3 regions of the Streptomyces sp. SLBN-8D4 genome follow, and region 3 is predicted to be linked to each of the others. Evidence: riboswitches for the same ligand, from Rfam matches in the RefSeq annotation. Region 3 holds a riboswitch; each other region holds the start of a gene.
What was found. A riboswitch is a leader RNA that binds a small molecule or an ion and turns the genes downstream of it on or off. The one in region 3 is predicted to bind cobalamin.

Region 1: another riboswitch for cobalamin. It lies ahead of RKD20_RS15130 (ribonucleoside-diphosphate reductase subunit alpha); the one in region 3 lies ahead of RKD20_RS21575 (HoxN/HupN/NixA family nickel/cobalt transporter).
Region 2: another riboswitch for cobalamin. It lies ahead of RKD20_RS34110 (cobalamin biosynthesis protein); the one in region 3 lies ahead of RKD20_RS21575 (HoxN/HupN/NixA family nickel/cobalt transporter).

What each region holds. Positions count from the first base shown of each region.
Region 1 is NZ_JBMGQC010000001.1:3,426,851-3,432,255, forward strand. Features, by position in the region: partial or broken gene RKD20_RS15105 (carbon starvation CstA family protein) at 1-157, shown strand, start outside; partial or broken gene RKD20_RS15110 (YbdD/YjiX family protein) at 339-537, shown strand; gene RKD20_RS15115 (DUF3311 domain-containing protein) at 674-925, shown strand; gene mctP (monocarboxylate uptake permease MctP) at 922-2,532, shown strand; gene RKD20_RS15125 (GNAT family N-acetyltransferase) at 2,606-3,103, shown strand; cobalamin riboswitch at 3,156-3,284, shown strand; gene RKD20_RS15130 (ribonucleoside-diphosphate reductase subunit alpha) at 3,411-5,405, shown strand, end outside.
Region 2 is NZ_JBMGQC010000001.1:7,510,145-7,515,549, forward strand. Features, by position in the region: gene RKD20_RS34105 (cobyric acid synthase) at 1-1,366, opposite strand, end outside; gene RKD20_RS34110 (cobalamin biosynthesis protein) at 1,363-2,304, opposite strand; cobalamin riboswitch at 2,406-2,545, opposite strand; gene RKD20_RS34115 (hypothetical protein) at 2,676-2,897, opposite strand; gene RKD20_RS34120 (anion permease) at 2,927-4,165, opposite strand; gene RKD20_RS34125 (lysozyme) at 4,319-5,068, opposite strand; gene RKD20_RS34130 (class II aldolase/adducin family protein) at 5,240-5,405, shown strand, end outside.
Region 3 is NZ_JBMGQC010000001.1:4,783,614-4,789,018, forward strand. Features, by position in the region: gene RKD20_RS21560 (sigma-70 family RNA polymerase sigma factor) at 1-349, opposite strand, end outside; gene thrS (threonine--tRNA ligase) at 630-1,853, shown strand; gene RKD20_RS21570 (nucleoside hydrolase) at 1,892-2,854, shown strand; gene RKD20_RS21575 (HoxN/HupN/NixA family nickel/cobalt transporter) at 2,871-3,971, opposite strand; cobalamin riboswitch at 4,001-4,206, opposite strand; gene RKD20_RS21580 (ArsR/SmtB family transcription factor) at 4,288-4,635, shown strand; gene RKD20_RS21585 (DUF397 domain-containing protein) at 4,851-5,036, opposite strand; gene RKD20_RS21590 (helix-turn-helix domain-containing protein) at 5,040-5,405, opposite strand, start outside.

The DNA of each region.
Region 1 (5,405 bases), 1.4 Mb from region 3:
GGCCGAACGCCTCGACAACGGCTTCGACTTCCACCCCACCGACCGCCGCGCCCTGCTCGGCCACCACTTCGCCGCGATCGCGGGCGCCGGTCCACTCGTCGGCCCGGTACTGGCCGCGCAGATGGGCTGTCTTCCCGGCACGGTCTGGATCATCGCCTCCTCAACGGCCGTCCTCGCGCCGCTGATCGTGGTGGTGATCGCCGACGCCCTGCGGGTCTGCGTCCGGCACGTCCACCGTCCCGCACTGTCCACGCTCAGCGAGGCGCCGTACGTCGAGTCGAGGATCCTGGCCACGGCCGGGCTGGTCCCGACCCGCGCGGAGAAGGAGGAGGCGCGCGATGAGGTCGCTGCGACGGGCGTTCAGGGCCGTGCGCTTGGTACGTCCGGGAACTGACCGACGAGTCAGCGTACGACCGCTGTGTCGCCCATGTGCGCAAGGACCACCCGCGGGCGCCGGTGCCGACGCGGAAGGCGTTCGAGCGCATGAGGACGGACCGTCAGGAAGGAGATCCCCGCCAGGGATTCCGCTGCTGCTGATGCTGCTGCCGGTACTGATGCCGGTGCTTCACAGAATCGACATACCGATATGCGGACGAGGTCTTCCGCTCACCTGACACCGTGACCTACATTGCCTGCGCGTTACAGGTGATCAGCGAGGGGACGGAGCCGCGGAATGTCGGACACACCTGAAGTGAGACCACCGGCGGTGACACCGATGCGGGTGGTCATCGCCCTCTGCCTGCTCGCCCCGTTCGTGGCGATGCTGTGGGTCGGCTCGTACGCCAAGGCCGACCCCACGTTCATCGGCATCCCGTTCTTCTACTGGTACCAGATGCTGTGGGTGCTGATCTCCACCGCGCTGACGATGACCGCCTACCAGCTCTGGCAGCGTGACCAGCGCGCCCGTCGGGGAGGTACCAAGTGAACGACGGCGTCAACGGCGTGGCTCTCACCGTCTTCATCCTCTTCTTCCTGGCCGTCACGGTCCTGGGCTTCCTGGCCGCCCGCTGGCGCAAGGCCGAGAACGAGCACAGCCTCGACGAATGGGGCCTGGGGGGCCGGTCGTTCGGCACCTGGGTCACCTGGTTCCTGCTGGGCGGCGACCTCTACACGGCGTACACCTTCGTCGCGGTGCCCGCGGCGATCTACGCGGCGGGCGCGGCCGGCTTCTTCGCGGTGCCGTACACCATCCTGGTCTACCCGCTCATCTTCACGTTCCTGCCCCGCCTGTGGTCGGTCTCCCACAAGCACGGGTACGTGACGACCTCGGACTTCGTGCGCGGCCGCTTCGGCTCCAAGGGCCTGTCGCTGGCGGTGGCGGTCACCGGCATCCTCGCGACCATGCCGTACATCGCGCTCCAACTGGTCGGTATCCAGGCGGTTCTCGACGTCATGGGTGTCGGCGGCGGCGAGAACACCAACTGGTTCGTCAAGGACCTGCCGCTGCTGATCGCGTTCGGTGTCCTCGCGGCCTACACCTACTCCTCGGGCCTGCGCGCCCCCGCGCTGATCGCGTTCGTGAAGGACACGCTGATCTACATCGTCATCGCGGTGGCGATCATCTACATCCCGATCAAGCTGGGCGGCTTCGACGATGTCTTCGGCGCGGCGAGCGAGAAGTACACGGCGGCCAAGGCGGGCGGACTGGTTCCGCTGGAGGCGGGCCAATGGACCTACGCCACGCTGGCGTTGGGCTCCGCGCTCGCCCTCTTCATGTACCCGCACTCGATCACCGCGACGCTCTCCTCGCGCAGCCGTGAGGTGATCCGCCGCAACACCACGATCCTGCCGCTGTACTCCCTGATGCTGGGCCTGCTCGCGCTGCTCGGCTTCATGGCGATCGCGGCCGGGGTCAAGGTCACCAACCCTCAGTTGGCGATCCCGCAGCTCTTCGAGGACATGTTCCCCGACTGGTTCGCGGGCGTGGCCTTCGCGGCGATCGGCATCGGCGCGCTGGTCCCTGCGGCCATCATGTCGATCGCGGCCGCGAACCTCTTCACCCGCAACATCTACAAGGACTTCATCAAGCCGGACGCGACGCCGGCGCAGGAGACCAAGGTCTCCAAGCTGGTCTCGCTCCTGGTGAAGGTCGGTGCCCTGGTCTTCGTCCTCACCATGGACAAGACGGTGGCCATCAACTTCCAGCTCCTGGGCGGCATCTGGATCCTGCAGACCTTCCCGGCCCTGGTCGGCGGCCTGTTCACCCGCTGGTTCCACCGCTGGGCCCTGCTCGCAGGCTGGGCGGTCGGCATGATCTACGGCACGGCCGCCGCGTACGGAGTCGCCTCTCCGACCCAGAAGCACTTCGGTGGCTCGGCGAAGGAGATCCCGGGCATCGGCGAGATCGGCTACATCGGCCTGACGGCGTTCGTGCTCAACGTCGTCGTCACGGTGGTCCTGACCTTCGTACTGAAGGCGCTGAAGGCCCCCGACGGCGTGGACGAGACCAGCCCGGAGGACTACACGGCGGACGCGGGCGACCCGGGGGTCGAAGTGGAACTCCCGCCGGCCACCGCGAGTACGACCCACTAGTCACGGTGTGCACGGGCCGTCGGAGTTCTCGTCCGGCGGCCCGTTGTCGTACCCGTCGTGCACACTCACCCGCATGGACTTCCTGATTCGCCCCGCGGTGCCCGCCGACCACGAACGCCTCGGCGAGATCACCGCCCAGGCCTACCTCCAGGACGGGCTTCTCCTGTTCGGTGACAGCGACTGGTATTTCGAAGAACTCAAGGACGTGGCCAAGAGGGCGTCCGCCGCTGACGTCCTGGTGGCCACGGAGAACGACGACATCCTCGGCGGAGTCACCTTCGTCCCCTCCGGCGGCCCCCTGGCCGACCTCGCCCGCCCCGGAGAGGCGGAGATCCGCATGCTCGCGGTGGCTCACGCGGCCCGCGGCAGAGGCGTGGGACAAGCCCTCGTCCAGGCCTGTGTCGACCGCGCGACCGCCACGGCCACAGGCGTCGTCCTGTGCACCCAGCCCACGATGCACAGCGCCCACCGCATCTACGAACGCCTCGGATTCGTCCGCGTCCCCGAGCGCGACTGGAAGCCGATACCCGGCGACGACTTCACGCTTCTCACGTACAAGTTGACGCTCTGAAGTCGCCGCGACACAACATATGGGCCTGCTTCTCCCACCCGGCACAAGATGTATGCTCATGCTCGCTGTCGCCGCAGGGGAATCCGGTGCGAATCCGGAACTGTCCCGCAACGGTGTACTCATGCGTGCATAAGCGCACATGAGAGTCAGTCCGAGGACCTGTCGACAGCGTGCCCGTGCCATACCGGCCCGGGTGTCATGACGTCCGGGCCTCGTGGAATGGGCCGGTGGACGCGACGCCGTGCGCGCTCGTGTGCTGCCCCCTGCCCTCCGCAAGGCCTCCGTGCCCAGCGAGGGAGAGCCCCACGTGACCATCGCGCCAGCCGACCCGGCTTCAGCGACCACCCCGGTGGACGAGGACGGTCCCGGAACCGCGTTGCTGCGGACCCTGACCGCGCTGACCGCCGACCTCCCCGACGCCGACCCCGGGCGGGTCGCCGCCGCCGCGCTGCGCGGCCGGTCCGCGCGGGGGGCCTCCGCCGAGAGGATCGCGGAGTTGCGCGAGCTGGCCACCGAGGCGGCGGCCGGCCTCATCTCCGAGGACCCCGCCTACAGCAGGCTGGCCGCCCGGCTGCTGACCGTCTCCATCGCCGCCGAGGCCGCCTCACAGGGCGTCACCTCGTTCACCGGGTCGGTCGCCGTCGGCCACCGCGAGGGCCTCATCGCCGACCGGACCGCCGAGTTCGTGCGGGTCCACGCCGAGCGGCTCGACGCACTGGTCGACACCGAGGCCGACGACCGCTTCGGCTACTTCGGGCTGCGCACCCTGTACAGCCGCTACCTCCTGCGCCACCCGATCACCCGCAAGGTCATCGAGACGCCCCAGCACTTCATGCTCCGGGTGGCGTCCGGCCTCGCCGAGGACACTGTGGTCAATTCAAAAACGGGCGTCCACGCCCTGGACGAAGTCGCCGCGCTCTACCGGCTCATGAGCCGCCTCGACTACCTCCCCTCCTCCCCCACCCTCTTCAACTCCGGCACCCGGCACCCCCAGATGTCGTCCTGCTACCTCCTCGACTCCCCGAAGGACGAGCTCGACTCCATCTACGACCGCTACCACCAGGTCGCCAACCTCTCGAAGCATGCCGGCGGCATCGGCATCTCGTACTCCCGTATCCGCAGCCGCGGTTCGCTGATCCGCGGCACCAACGGGCACTCCAACGGCATCGTCCCGTTCCTGAAGACCCTCGACGCCTCGGTCGCCGCCGTGAACCAGGGTGGCCGGCGCAAGGGCGCGGCCGCGGTCTATCTGGAGACCTGGCACTCGGACATCGAGGAGTTCCTGGAGCTCAGGGACAACACCGGTGAGGACGCCCGCCGTACGCACAACCTGAACCTCGCGCACTGGATCCCGGACGAGTTCATGCGCCGGGTGAACGCGGACGCCGAGTGGTCCCTCTTCTCGCCCGCCGACGTGCCCGAGCTGGTCGACCTGTGGGGCGAGGAGTTCGACGCGGCCTACCGCAAGGCCGAGGCGGCGGGTCTCGCGCGCAGGACCATCCCGGCCCGTGACCTCTACGGGCGCATGATGCGCACCCTCGCGCAGACCGGCAACGGCTGGATGACCTTCAAGGACGCCGCCAACCGCACGGCCAACCAGACGGCGCTGCCCGGCCACACCGTGCACTCCTCCAACCTCTGCACGGAGATCCTGGAGGTCACGGACGACGGGGAGACGGCGGTCTGCAACCTGGGGTCCGTGAACCTCGGCGCGTTCGTCGACACGACGAGCGGCGACATCGACTGGGAGCGGCTGGACGCCACCGTCCGCACCGCCGTCACCTTCCTCGACCGGGTCGTCGACATCAACTTCTACCCGACCGAGCAGGCCGGGCGGTCCAACGCCAAGTGGCGTCCCGTCGGCCTCGGCGCGATGGGCCTCCAGGACGTCTTCTTCAAGCTGCGCCTGCCCTTCGACTCCCCCGAGGCCAAGGCGCTGTCCACGCGGATCGCCGAGCGCATCATGCTCGCCGCCTACGAGGCCTCCGCCGACCTCGCCGAGCGCAGCGGTCCGCTGCCGGCCTGGGAGAAGACGCGTACGGCACAGGGTGTGCTGCACCCGGACCACTACGCCACCGACCTCGCCTGGCCCGAGCGCTGGGCGGCCCTGCGCGAGCGCATGGCCGGCACGGGTCTGCGCAACAGCCTCCTGCTCGCCATCGCGCCCACCGCCACCATCGCCTCGATCGCCGGCGTGTACGAGTGCATCGAGCCGCAGGTCTCCAACCTCTTCAAGCGCGAGACGCTGTCCGGCGAGTTCCTCCAGGTCAACTCTTACCTGGTGGCCGAGTTGAAGAAGCTC
Region 2 (5,405 bases), 2.7 Mb from region 3:
GCAGCGCGGCGAACGAGGTGTCGGGGGCCGGTACGAACCGGCGGCCCGCGGCGGCCGCCACCTCCCGCAGGAAGGCCCGCCGGAAGCCGTCCGACTCCAGCGAACCGTGCCAGTGCGTGCCCCAGGTCTGGCCGACCCGGCAGCCGTCCAGGAAGGCGTCTCCGCCTTGGACTTCAGCGACCCCGTGATGGATCTCGTACCCCTCGACGTGCTCCCCGAGGGCTTCCCCCACCGGCCGGGTGAGGGTCTTCTCGCGGGCGAACCGCACCCGCACGGGAAGGACCCCGAGCCCCTCGACGTGCCCCTGCCGGCTCTCGACCTCGTCCTCGATGTGCTCGCCGAGGATCTGGAAGCCGCCGCAGACGCCGAGGACCGGCCGCCCTTCCGCGGCCCTTCGGACGAGGGCGTGGGCGAGCCCACGCTCGTGCAACCAGTCCAGCGCGCGGACGGTCCCCCGGGTCCCCGGAACGATGACGAGGTCGGCGTCGGCCAGTTCCTCCGGCCGGTCCACGAACCGCACGACGACACCGGGTTCGGCGGCGAGCGCGTCGACGTCGGTGAAGTTCGACATGAGCGGAATCGCGCACACGGCCACCCGCAGCACATCCTCGCCCACCGGGGCGGAGGCCTGGGAGTTCCGGACCCCCATCCCGTCCTCCTCGTCGATCCCGAGCCCGTGCCGGAAGGGCAGAACGCCGTAGGTGTGCCGCCCGGTGAGTCCGTGGAGCATGTCGAGCCCGGGTTCCAGCAGTGAGACGTCCCCCCGGAACTTGTTGACGAGAAACCCGGCGACGAGCGCCTGATCCTCGGGGCTGAGCAGCGCGACGGTCCCGAAGAACGAGGCGAAGACCCCACCGCGGTCGATGTCACCGACGACAAGCACCGGAATGCGGGCATTGCGGGCGATGCCCATGTTGACGATGTCGGTCCGCCGCAGGTTGATCTCGGCCGGGCTGCCGGCCCCCTCACAGATCACCGCGTCATACGTGCCCCGCAACTCGGCGAGACAGTCGAGCACGGTCCCGAGCAACTGCTGCTGCCGCCCCCCGTGATACCCACGAGCACTCAGCTCGCCCACAGGCTTCCCGAGCAGCACGACCTGGCTGCTCTGTTCGCCACCGGGCTTGAGCAGCACGGGATTCATCTGCGCGGTCGGCTCGACCCGGCAGGCCTGCGCCTGCATGGCCTGCGCCCGCCCGATCTCCGCGCCCTCCTTCGTCACGAACGAGTTGAGGGACATGTTCTGCGCCTTGAACGGCGCGACCTTCACCCCCTGCCGCACCAGCCACCGGCAGATCCCGGCGGTGACGACACTCTTGCCGGCGTCGGAGGTGGTGCCGGCGACCAGAAGACCCCCGCCACTCATGCCGTACGCCCCTTCACGAAGGCCCGCGCGGCGACACCGACGCCGAGCGCGAGCAGTCCGACGCGCCGCGACAGCCGTACCGCGCGCTCGATGTCGCGGGTGGCGACGGCGCGCCCCTCCTGATGCAGCACCGGCCGGTGCTCGACCCGCCCCGCGTACGACAGGGTCCCCCCGAGCCGGACCCCCAGCGCCCCCGCGAACGAGGCCTCCACGGGCCCGGCGTTGGGACTCGGATGCCGGTGCGCGTCCTCCCGCCAGGCCCGCACGGCACCCCGGGGACGGTCACCGGCCAGGGCGGCCAGTACGGCGGTCAGCCGCGCCCCCGGCCACCCGGCGAGGTCGTCGAGCCGGGCCGAAGCCCACCCGAAACGCCTGTACCGGGGCGACTTGTGCCCCACCATGGCGTCGAGCGTGTTCACGGCCCGGAACCCGAGCAGCCCCGGCACCCCGCCGACGGCACCCCACACGAGCGCCCCCACGACGGCGTCGGAGGTGTTCTCGGCGACGGACTCCACCACGGCCCGGGCGATCCCGTCAGCATCGAGAGCCTGCGGGTCGCGCCCACACAGATGAGGCAGCCGGTCCCGGGCCGCCTCGACGTCCCCGGCCTCCAGCGCCCGCCCGATGACCCGGGCCTCCCGCGCGAGTGAAGTCCCGCCCACGACGGCCCAGGTGGCGGCCGCGGTGAGCGCGACGGAAGCGGTACGGGACGGACGTACGACATGCTCCGCGACGGCCCCGAGCCCCAGGGAACCCCCCACGCACACGGCGGTGTGCAGCACGCCCCACCCGCGGTGGTCCCGCCACAGCACCCGCTCCACGGCACCGGCGGCCCGCCCGAACGCGGCGACCGGGTGCCCACGACGTGGGTCACCGAACAGAAGGTCACCGATCAGACCGGCGGCGGCGCCGTACGCGAAAACGCGATCGGCACGCATCGGGTCAGCCGATCGCGGGGTCGTTCAAGTGCCTGGTAGCGCTGGTGGATCGGCAGGCGAGCATCGCGTCATGTCCTCACTCAGGGTGTCCGCGCCCTGGTTCGACGAGTCCGGCGGCGAGAGTTCCTGGCTCCCGGGGGTGTCTACCCCGGTGACAGTGGCGGGACCGCGCCGGATTCGCACCGGCTTCCTCTCCTGCCGCCGTATATGGCTCCGGCAGTCCACCACGGGCCTTCGAGACCCGTCAACTTGCTGTTGACCTGCGGCGGGGGAGTGTGCAGAACCCCACACCGCCGGTCATGGAAGACGGCCGGGCGGGCACGGAACCTGCAGTTCCGTGCCCGCCCGGCCGTCGAGTGACGGGAGTGCCGTCAGGCCACGATCAGATAGATCCCGTACGCCACCGCAGCCGCGCACGCCGCGAAGCAGGCGTAGGCGCCGGTGACCGCGAGAGCGGCCGAGTCGCCCTGGGCCGTGGCCCGTTCCTGACGGGACAGGCCCATGATGCCGAGGGTGAACAGGGCCACGAGGCCCACGGTGACGACGAGGCTGACGCCGAAGACGGAGCCGAGTGCTTCCCAGTCGATCTTCATGGTGAGGCTGCTTCCTTAGTGCTGCGGGCTCAGACGGCGGCCGGCGGGGCGGCCGGTTCCGTCGTGACGGGCGGGGCCGGAATCGTGGCGGTGAGGTCCTCGGTCACTGTGCCCGTGGGCGGCGGGGTCACGGCTGCGATCGCCGTGGTCACCACGCCGGCCGGCTCGTCGGTCTCGTTGACGTTCGACGCGTCCACGACCTCGCGCCGCGAGATCTTCCAGATCGCCGCGCTGGAGGCGACGAGGAAGACCGCCACGACCGCCGTACCCCAGTCGCCGAGGTCCGTGACCGACTCGGCCAGGGCGCCCACCAGGGCCGCCGCCGGGAGCGTCAGGCCCCAGGCGACGAGCATGCGGGTGGCCGTCGACCAGCGGACGACCCCGCCCTTGCGGCCGAGGCCCGCGCCCATCACCGAACCGGAGACGGCGTGCGTGGTGGACAGGGAGAAGCCGAGGTGGGACGAGGCCAGGATGACCGTGGCCGCGCTGGTCTGGGCGGCGAAGCCCTGCTGCGGCTGAAGGTCGGTCAGGCCCTTGCCCATGGTGCGGATGATGCGCCAGCCGCCCAGGTAGGTGCCGAGCGCGATGGCGAGTCCCGCGGAGAGGATGACCCAGGTGGGCGGGTCGGAGTCGGGGGCGACGGCGCCGCCGGCGACCAGGGCGAGGGTGATGATGCCCATCGTCTTCTGCGCGTCGTTGGTGCCGTGGGCCAGCGAGACCAGTCCGGCCGAGGCGATCTGGCCGGTGCGGTAGCCCTTCGCGGCGGCCTTGCCGTCGGCCTTCTTGCCCAGCGAGTAGGAGAGCCGGGTGGCCAGCATGGCGGCGACGCCCGCGACGATCGGTGCCGCGATCGCCGGGATCAGGACCTTGGTGACGAGCGCGTCGCCGTGCACCGCGCCCATGCCCGCCGAGGCGATGGTGGCGCCGATCAGACCGCCCATGAGGGCGTGCGAGGAGCTGGAGGGCAGTCCCACCAGCCAGGTCAGCAGGTTCCAGAGGATCGCGCCGACCAGGGCGGCGAAGATGACCTCGGGACGGATGCCGGTCTCGTCGACGAGACCCTTGGAGATCGTGTTGGCGACCTCCACCGAGAGGAAGGCGCCCACAAGGTTCAGCACGGCGGACATGGCCACCGCGACCTTGGGCTTGAGTGCACCGGTCGAGATGGTGGTGGCCATCGCGTTGGCGGTGTCGTGAAAACCGTTCGTGAAATCGAACGCGAGTGCGGTGACAACCACAATCGCGAGGATCAGCGAGAAGTTTTCCATTTACCCAGGCAATCGTTCGAGGTCATTGGCATGTTGAACGTAGGTAACCTGGATGAACGGAAGGTGAACTGGGGCGGGCCGCACAGTGACCGGAATCTTCGCCCTTGGCTTCGCCGAACCCCGCCGCCCCCGTACGTCCCATGTGCCCCATGGCTACGACCCGGCCGCGAACCTCTTCAGCTGCCGCGCCGACCCGTTGAAGAGATTCTGGTCACCCGGCAGGCTGCCGCTGTTGTCGTACTGCCAGATCGTCCAGTACGACCATCCGCCGGGCAGCGGTCCCGCGTCCGCCGAGCGGTAGCGGGCCACCCACAGCGCGTGGTCCGAGGCGAAGGCGCCGCTGCCGCCCGTGCACGTGTTCCACCAGTGGGCGGTCGTGTAGATGACCGGCCGGCGCCCGGTGAGCCGCCTGACCTCGTCGCTGAACGACCTGATCCAGCCGACCAGCTCCGCCTTGCTCATCCGGTAGCACTTGTGCTTCTTGTCGTACGGGTTGTATTCGATGTCGAGCGCGGGCGGCAGCGTCCAGCCGTCCGCGGACCAGGCGCCGCCGTTGCGCACGAAGTACGCGGCCTGCGCCCGGCCCGACGACTTGTCCGGCAGTGCGAAGTGGTACGCCCCACGCAGAATGCCGGCCTCGCGCGCCCCCTCGTACTGCCGGTCGAAGTGCGGGTTGCGGTAGGCCGTCGACTCGGTCGCCTTGACGTAGACGAACCTGGCGCCCTCGGCCCTGGCCTTCCCCCAGTCGACGTCCTTCTGATGCGAGGACACGTCGTGCCCCCTGGGCAGACTCGCCGACGAGGCGGGCGTCCCGGCCAGGGCCATGCCTCCCACGGTGAGCGCGGCCACGGACAGGGCCAGGGTGCGGGTTCGATGACGGGCGGCCTTGCGATCACGGGCCATGTGTCCCCCCGGAATGGCTTCGTGCACGGCAAAGCCCAGACGGTACTGGAAGATCACCGAATTACGGTCGATCTCCGGCCAAGCCGTACAAGAGGGGCGCACATACGAAAAACGCGCCCCCATGAAGCTCCGGCCAGCGCCCCCCGACGCCACGACTGGCAGGATCGCGGCATGGCTGAGGAACAAGAAGTACGGACTGCCGGGGGCGGAACGAGGGGCGTACGGGCCGAGGAGGCGGACGCCTGGGGCGAGTTGGTCGACACGGCCCGCCGGACGGTCACCGAAGGACTGGTCGTCGGCACCTCCGGCAACGTCTCCGTACGCGTCGGGGACACAG
Region 3 (5,405 bases):
CCTGTTCCCGTTCCAGGCGGGCCTCGACGTGCTCGACCACCTCGTCGTACTCGGGCAGCCGGTCCACCGCCCGGCGGTGCGCCAGGGTGAGGATCCAGTTGAGGGCCGTCCCGCGGTCGGAGCGGTAACGGGGAGCGGTCCGCCACACCTCCACGAGCACTTCCTGCACGACCTCCTCCGACTGCGCCTGATCACGCAGTACGGCGCGCACGACCCCCAGTACGGAACCCACCACCGTGTCGTAGACCCGGGCGAACGCCTCCTCGTCGCCCAGCGCCACCCGGCCCACCAGCTCCTGAAGATCGGGTTCCGCAGAGGGTTTTCTTCCGATGTGTACTGCTTCTTTCACCGCGGGCCTCCACGATCGGGACATGTCCGGGCGTAATCCGTTTCTGCGGCCGTCGCGGATTGGATGCGAAGGGCACCAAAATCCTTCGCCTCGACCTCCATCCCTCCCCTACGCTCACCCCATGCAGCGCGCCCGAGCCCTCGCCATCCCGTCGATCACGACGACGCCGGAGCAGGTCCCGGCGCGCTGACCGCTGACGCAGTCCGAAGCCCCGGGGCGAGTGCCCCGGGGCTTCGCCGTTCCCGCCGGTTCCTCGCCCCCCACCGCGAAGGAGAACCGCATGAACCCCGTGCACGACCACCGCCGACTCGGCCGTGAACTCGATCTGTTCGACACCGATCCGCTGATGGGCGCCGGGCTGCCGTACTGGCTGCCCGACGGGGCCGTCGTACGGCATGTCCTGGAGGAGTACGTCAGGGCGGCCGAGCGGGCCGCCGGATACCGGCACGTGTACTCGCCCGTGCTCGGGAAGCGGGAGCTGTACGAGATCTCAGGGCACTGGTCGCACTACGGCGACGACATGTTCCCGCCGATGCGGCTAGGTGGCGAGGAGGTCGTGCTGCGGCCCAGCCTGTGCCCGCATCACGCCCTCATCTACCGGTCCCGTTCTCACAGCTACCGCGAACTCCCGCTCCGCATCGCAGAGTTGGGTGGCATGTACCGCTCCGAACTCTCCGGCGTCCTCGGCGGCCTCACCCGCGTCCGCGCCATCCAGCTCAATGACGCCCACATCTTCTGCACCCCGGAACAGGCCGTGGCGGAAGCCCGCGACGCCCTCGCACTCATCCGCCGCGCCTACGACGACCTCGGCATCCGGGCGTCCAGGTACCGTCTGTCCCTCCCGGGAGACTCCGGCAAGTACGTCGCGGACCCCGCGCTCTGGCGCCGCGCCAACGCCCTCCTCGAAGAGGTCCTGGACGGCGTCGAGTACGAGTCGGTCGCGGGCGAGGCCGCCTTCTACGGTCCCAAGATCGACGTGCAGATCACCGACCCCGCCGGCCGGGAGTCCACCCTCTCCACCGTCCAGATCGACTTCCACCAGCCCGAACGCTTCGACCTCCACTACATCGGCCCCGACGGCGACAAACACCGCCCGGTGATGGTCCATCGCAGCATCATCGGCAGCGTGGAACGGGCGGTCGCGCATCTCGTCGAGACCCACGGCGGCGCCTTCCCGGTGTGGCTCGCCCCCGTGCAGCTCGTGGTCCTGCCGGTGGGCGACGCCCAGGAGGAGCAGGCCCTCGACGTCGTACGGCGGGCCGAGGAGCGCGGCATCCGGGCCGAACTCTCCGGCCCCGGCCACGGCACCCTCGGCGCCCGCGTCCGCGCCGCGCGCCTCGTGCCGTACCAGGCGGTGATCGGCGAGCGGGAGGCCGAGGCCGGCAGTGCGGCCGTACGACTGCGGGACGGCCGCAGGCCCGGAGCCGTGCCGGTCGACGAGCTGCTGGACCGGATCGGCGCCCGGGACGGTGATCGCGGGGCCGAACTCTGGGCGGCTGCGTAAGGTCGGTCCCGTACGCCAGTGACGAAAGGACCCCCGCCGTGACCGGTCAGCCCATCCCGGTGATCATCGACTGCGACACCGGTGTCGACGACGCCCTGGCCCTGTTGTTCGCCGTACGGCATCCCGGCATCGACCTGCGCGCGGTCACCTGTGTCGCAGGGAACACCGACGTCGACGGCGTGGTCCGCAACACGCTGACCGTCCTGGAGCAGGCCGGGGCCGGTGACATCCCGGTCGCCCGGGGTGCCGCGCGGCCGCTGATCGAGCCCGTGCGCACCGCGCAGCACGTGCACGGCCTCGACGGCATGGGCGACCTGGGGCTGCCCGCGCCGACCCGGGTGGCGGTGGACGTGGACGCGGTGACCCTGCTCAGGCGGGAGATCCTGGCCTCGCCCCGACCGGTCACGCTGATCCCGACCGCGCCGCTCACCAACATCGCGCTGCTCCTTCGTACGCATCCCGAAGTGGTGCGGAACATCGAGCGGATCGTCTTCATGGGCGGCGCGGTGGCGACCGGGAACGCCACGCCGGTCGCGGAGTTCAACGTCTGGCACGACCCGGAGGCGGCCGCCGTCCTGCTCACCGCCGGGGTACCGATCACGATGTACGGCCTGGACGTGTTCGAGCGGGTCGTCGTCCCGGCCGCCGACGTCCAGCGGCTGCGGGACAGTTCGGAGCCCAGCCTGCGCATGGCCGGCGAACTCCTCGCCCACCGCGACCCCGCCACCTCCGGCGACCCCACCCCCACGGGCGGCCTCGGCGACGCGGGCGCGGTCTGCGCGGTCGTCGACCCGGACGGACTGACCACCGAGCTGCTGCCGGTGGAGGTGAGCCTGGCCCCGGGCCCGACCCGCGGCCAGACCGTCGTCGACCGCCGCCGCCGTCCCGGTGAGTCCGAGCTCCACGAGGGCGAGCGTGAAGTGACCCTCGTGGACGTGGGGTTGGGCGTCGACGTGGAGCGGTACGTGAAGCTGTGGCTGACGGCGGTGGAGGGGGTCTAGCGCGGGTCCGGTCCCCTCAGGAACTGCTGACGCCCCACCGCTGCTCCACCTTCGCGAGCCGCCAGTAGGCGATCGCCGCCGCCCACACCACCACGAACAGGCCGACGATGACGTAGCCGACGTTGTCGAGGTCGATGTCGGCGATCCAGGTGGTGAGGGCGTCGGTGAGGTCGAGCTTGTCGTGCAGGACACCGACGAGCTCGATCGTCCCGATGAAGAAGGCGACCGCGATCGACAGTCCGGTGATGGCGAGGTTGTAGAAGACCTTGCGGACGGGGTTGGAGAAGGCCCACTGGTAGGCGAAGTTCATGAACGTGCCGTCGAGGGTGTCGAACAGGCTCATTCCGGCGGCGAAGAGGAGGGGGAGGCAGAGGATCGCGTACCAGGGGAGACCGGCGGCCGCACCCGACCCGGCCATCACCATCAACGTCACCTCGGTCGCCGTGTCGAAGCCCAGCCCGAAGAGGAAGCCCAGCGGAAACATCTGCCCCGGCCGGGTGATGGACTTGGTGAGCCGCCCGAGGATCCGGTTCATGAAGCCCCTGGAATCCAGGTGCTGTTCCAGCTCCTTCTCGTCGTACGACCCCGCCCGCATCGACCGGAAGACCTTCAGGATGCCGACCAGGGCGACCAGGTTGAGGGCGGCGATGAGATAGAGGAAGGTCCCTGAGATCGTCGTACCGAGAAAGCCCAGGACCTGGTGGGTGCCGGACCCCTCGTTCATGACCTTGCCGGCGAGCTGGGTGCCGCCCGCGATGAGCGCGGCGAGCACGACCACCACGCTGGAGTGCCCGAGCGCGAACCAGAACCCCACCGACACCGGCCGCTTGCCGTCGGCCATCAGCTTGCGGGTGGTGTTGTCGATCGCGGCGATGTGGTCCGCGTCGAAGGCGTGCCGCATGCCGAGGGTGTAGGCGGTGATGCCGAGGCCGATGCCGAAGGCCTTGTCGCCGACCTCGTAGTGCCCCGGGACGACCAGCAGGAACAGGATGCCGAAGGCGAGGACGTGCAGGGCGGCTATCGCGGCCATCAGACCGGCCGTCCTGACGGTGTCCTCGCGCCGCCAGCGGAACGAGGCGGAGGGCTGGGCGGCGTCGGGCAGGGCAGGGTCGGTCATACGGTGGTCACTCCAGCACCTCGTGGATGAACGCGTGAGCTGCCGTGGCCGGTCTCCTGGCTTACGGGTCGTGCGTTTCCCTGCCCGCCTTCCCGGCCTGATGACGACGGCCAGTGGCTGTCCCGCGGGGGACGTGGGAGGGAAACTCCCCGATCACAGTGGCGAGGGCCGCACCGGCATGGACCTTTGAGGGGTCGTCACCGGTTTCCCGAGCACCACGGCCCGCCCACCGTAGGCGGGGGCGGGGGCTCCTGCATAGCTGCACACCTGCGCAGGTATGGAAGATCACACAAGGCCGCCTGCGAGGATGTGCCCCATGCACCTCGTCCCGGCCGACCGAGCCGACCGCCGCACCATCGACGGACACCGGGTGTGCGACGCCATCGCCGCGATCGGCGACCCGGGACACGTCCGCACCTGGTCCGACCGCTTCGCCCTCCTCGCCGACCCGAACCGCCTCGCCCTGCTCCTGGCCCTGCACCGCACCGGCCCCTTGGCGGTCTCGGACCTCGCGATCGCGACGGGGATGAACGACCCGGCCGTATCTCAGGCACTGCGGCTGCTGCGGGCGGCGGGGGTGGTCGCGGGGGAGAAAGAGGGGCGCGTGGTGCGGTACCGGGTGGTGGACGAGGCGGTGCGGGGGTTGTTGGGGCAGGTGTCCTGAGAGGCTGGGCCGGTCAGGACAGGGCGGTTCGGTACGCGGGTGACGGATCGGTCGGTTCGGGATGCTCGACGGGGTAGCGCGCCCCGTGGATCCGGCTCATCGCCCAGTGCCATGCCTCTGCCGCCATAGCGCCGCATCACCCAGGCGTAGGCGCGGCGCTTGGACTGGAGGAGGTGGAGGTACTCGGCTTCGGTCCAGGTCATGGTGCGGGTGGATCAGCTTCGGCGGCTGTCCAGGGACCGTATGAAAGTGGTCCAGGTGTGGGGGACGACGCGGAGTATCGGCCCGTGGGGGGTCTTGGAGTCGCGGACGGCGACGGTGATGGGGATGTTGCGGGCGACTTCGACACACTCGCCGTTCCCACTGCTGTGGCTGGACTTGGCGAACTCGAAGTGCGGCACGGTTCACAGCTCCTTGCGGATGCGTTCGATCAGCTCGACGGAGTCGTGAAGAACGAGTCCGTTCCTGGCGATCCGCTCGAACTTGGTGTTGTGCCGGACCGCGTCCGCCTCGCTCTCCAGCCACAGCGTAGACGAGGTCGTGTCCATGTAGACCACGTCCATCGCACCAGGTTCGGCGAAGGAGACGACGCTGAAGGCGCTGGTCATGCCGGGGTGGGAGCCGGCGAGAAACGGAACCACCTGCACCTTGACGTTGGGAAGCCCGGACGCCTCGACCAGGTGTGTCAGCTGGGCACGCATGACCTCACGTCCGCCGACCAGTTGACGTAGTGCCCCCTCTCCGACAACGGCCCACAGGTCGAGCGGACT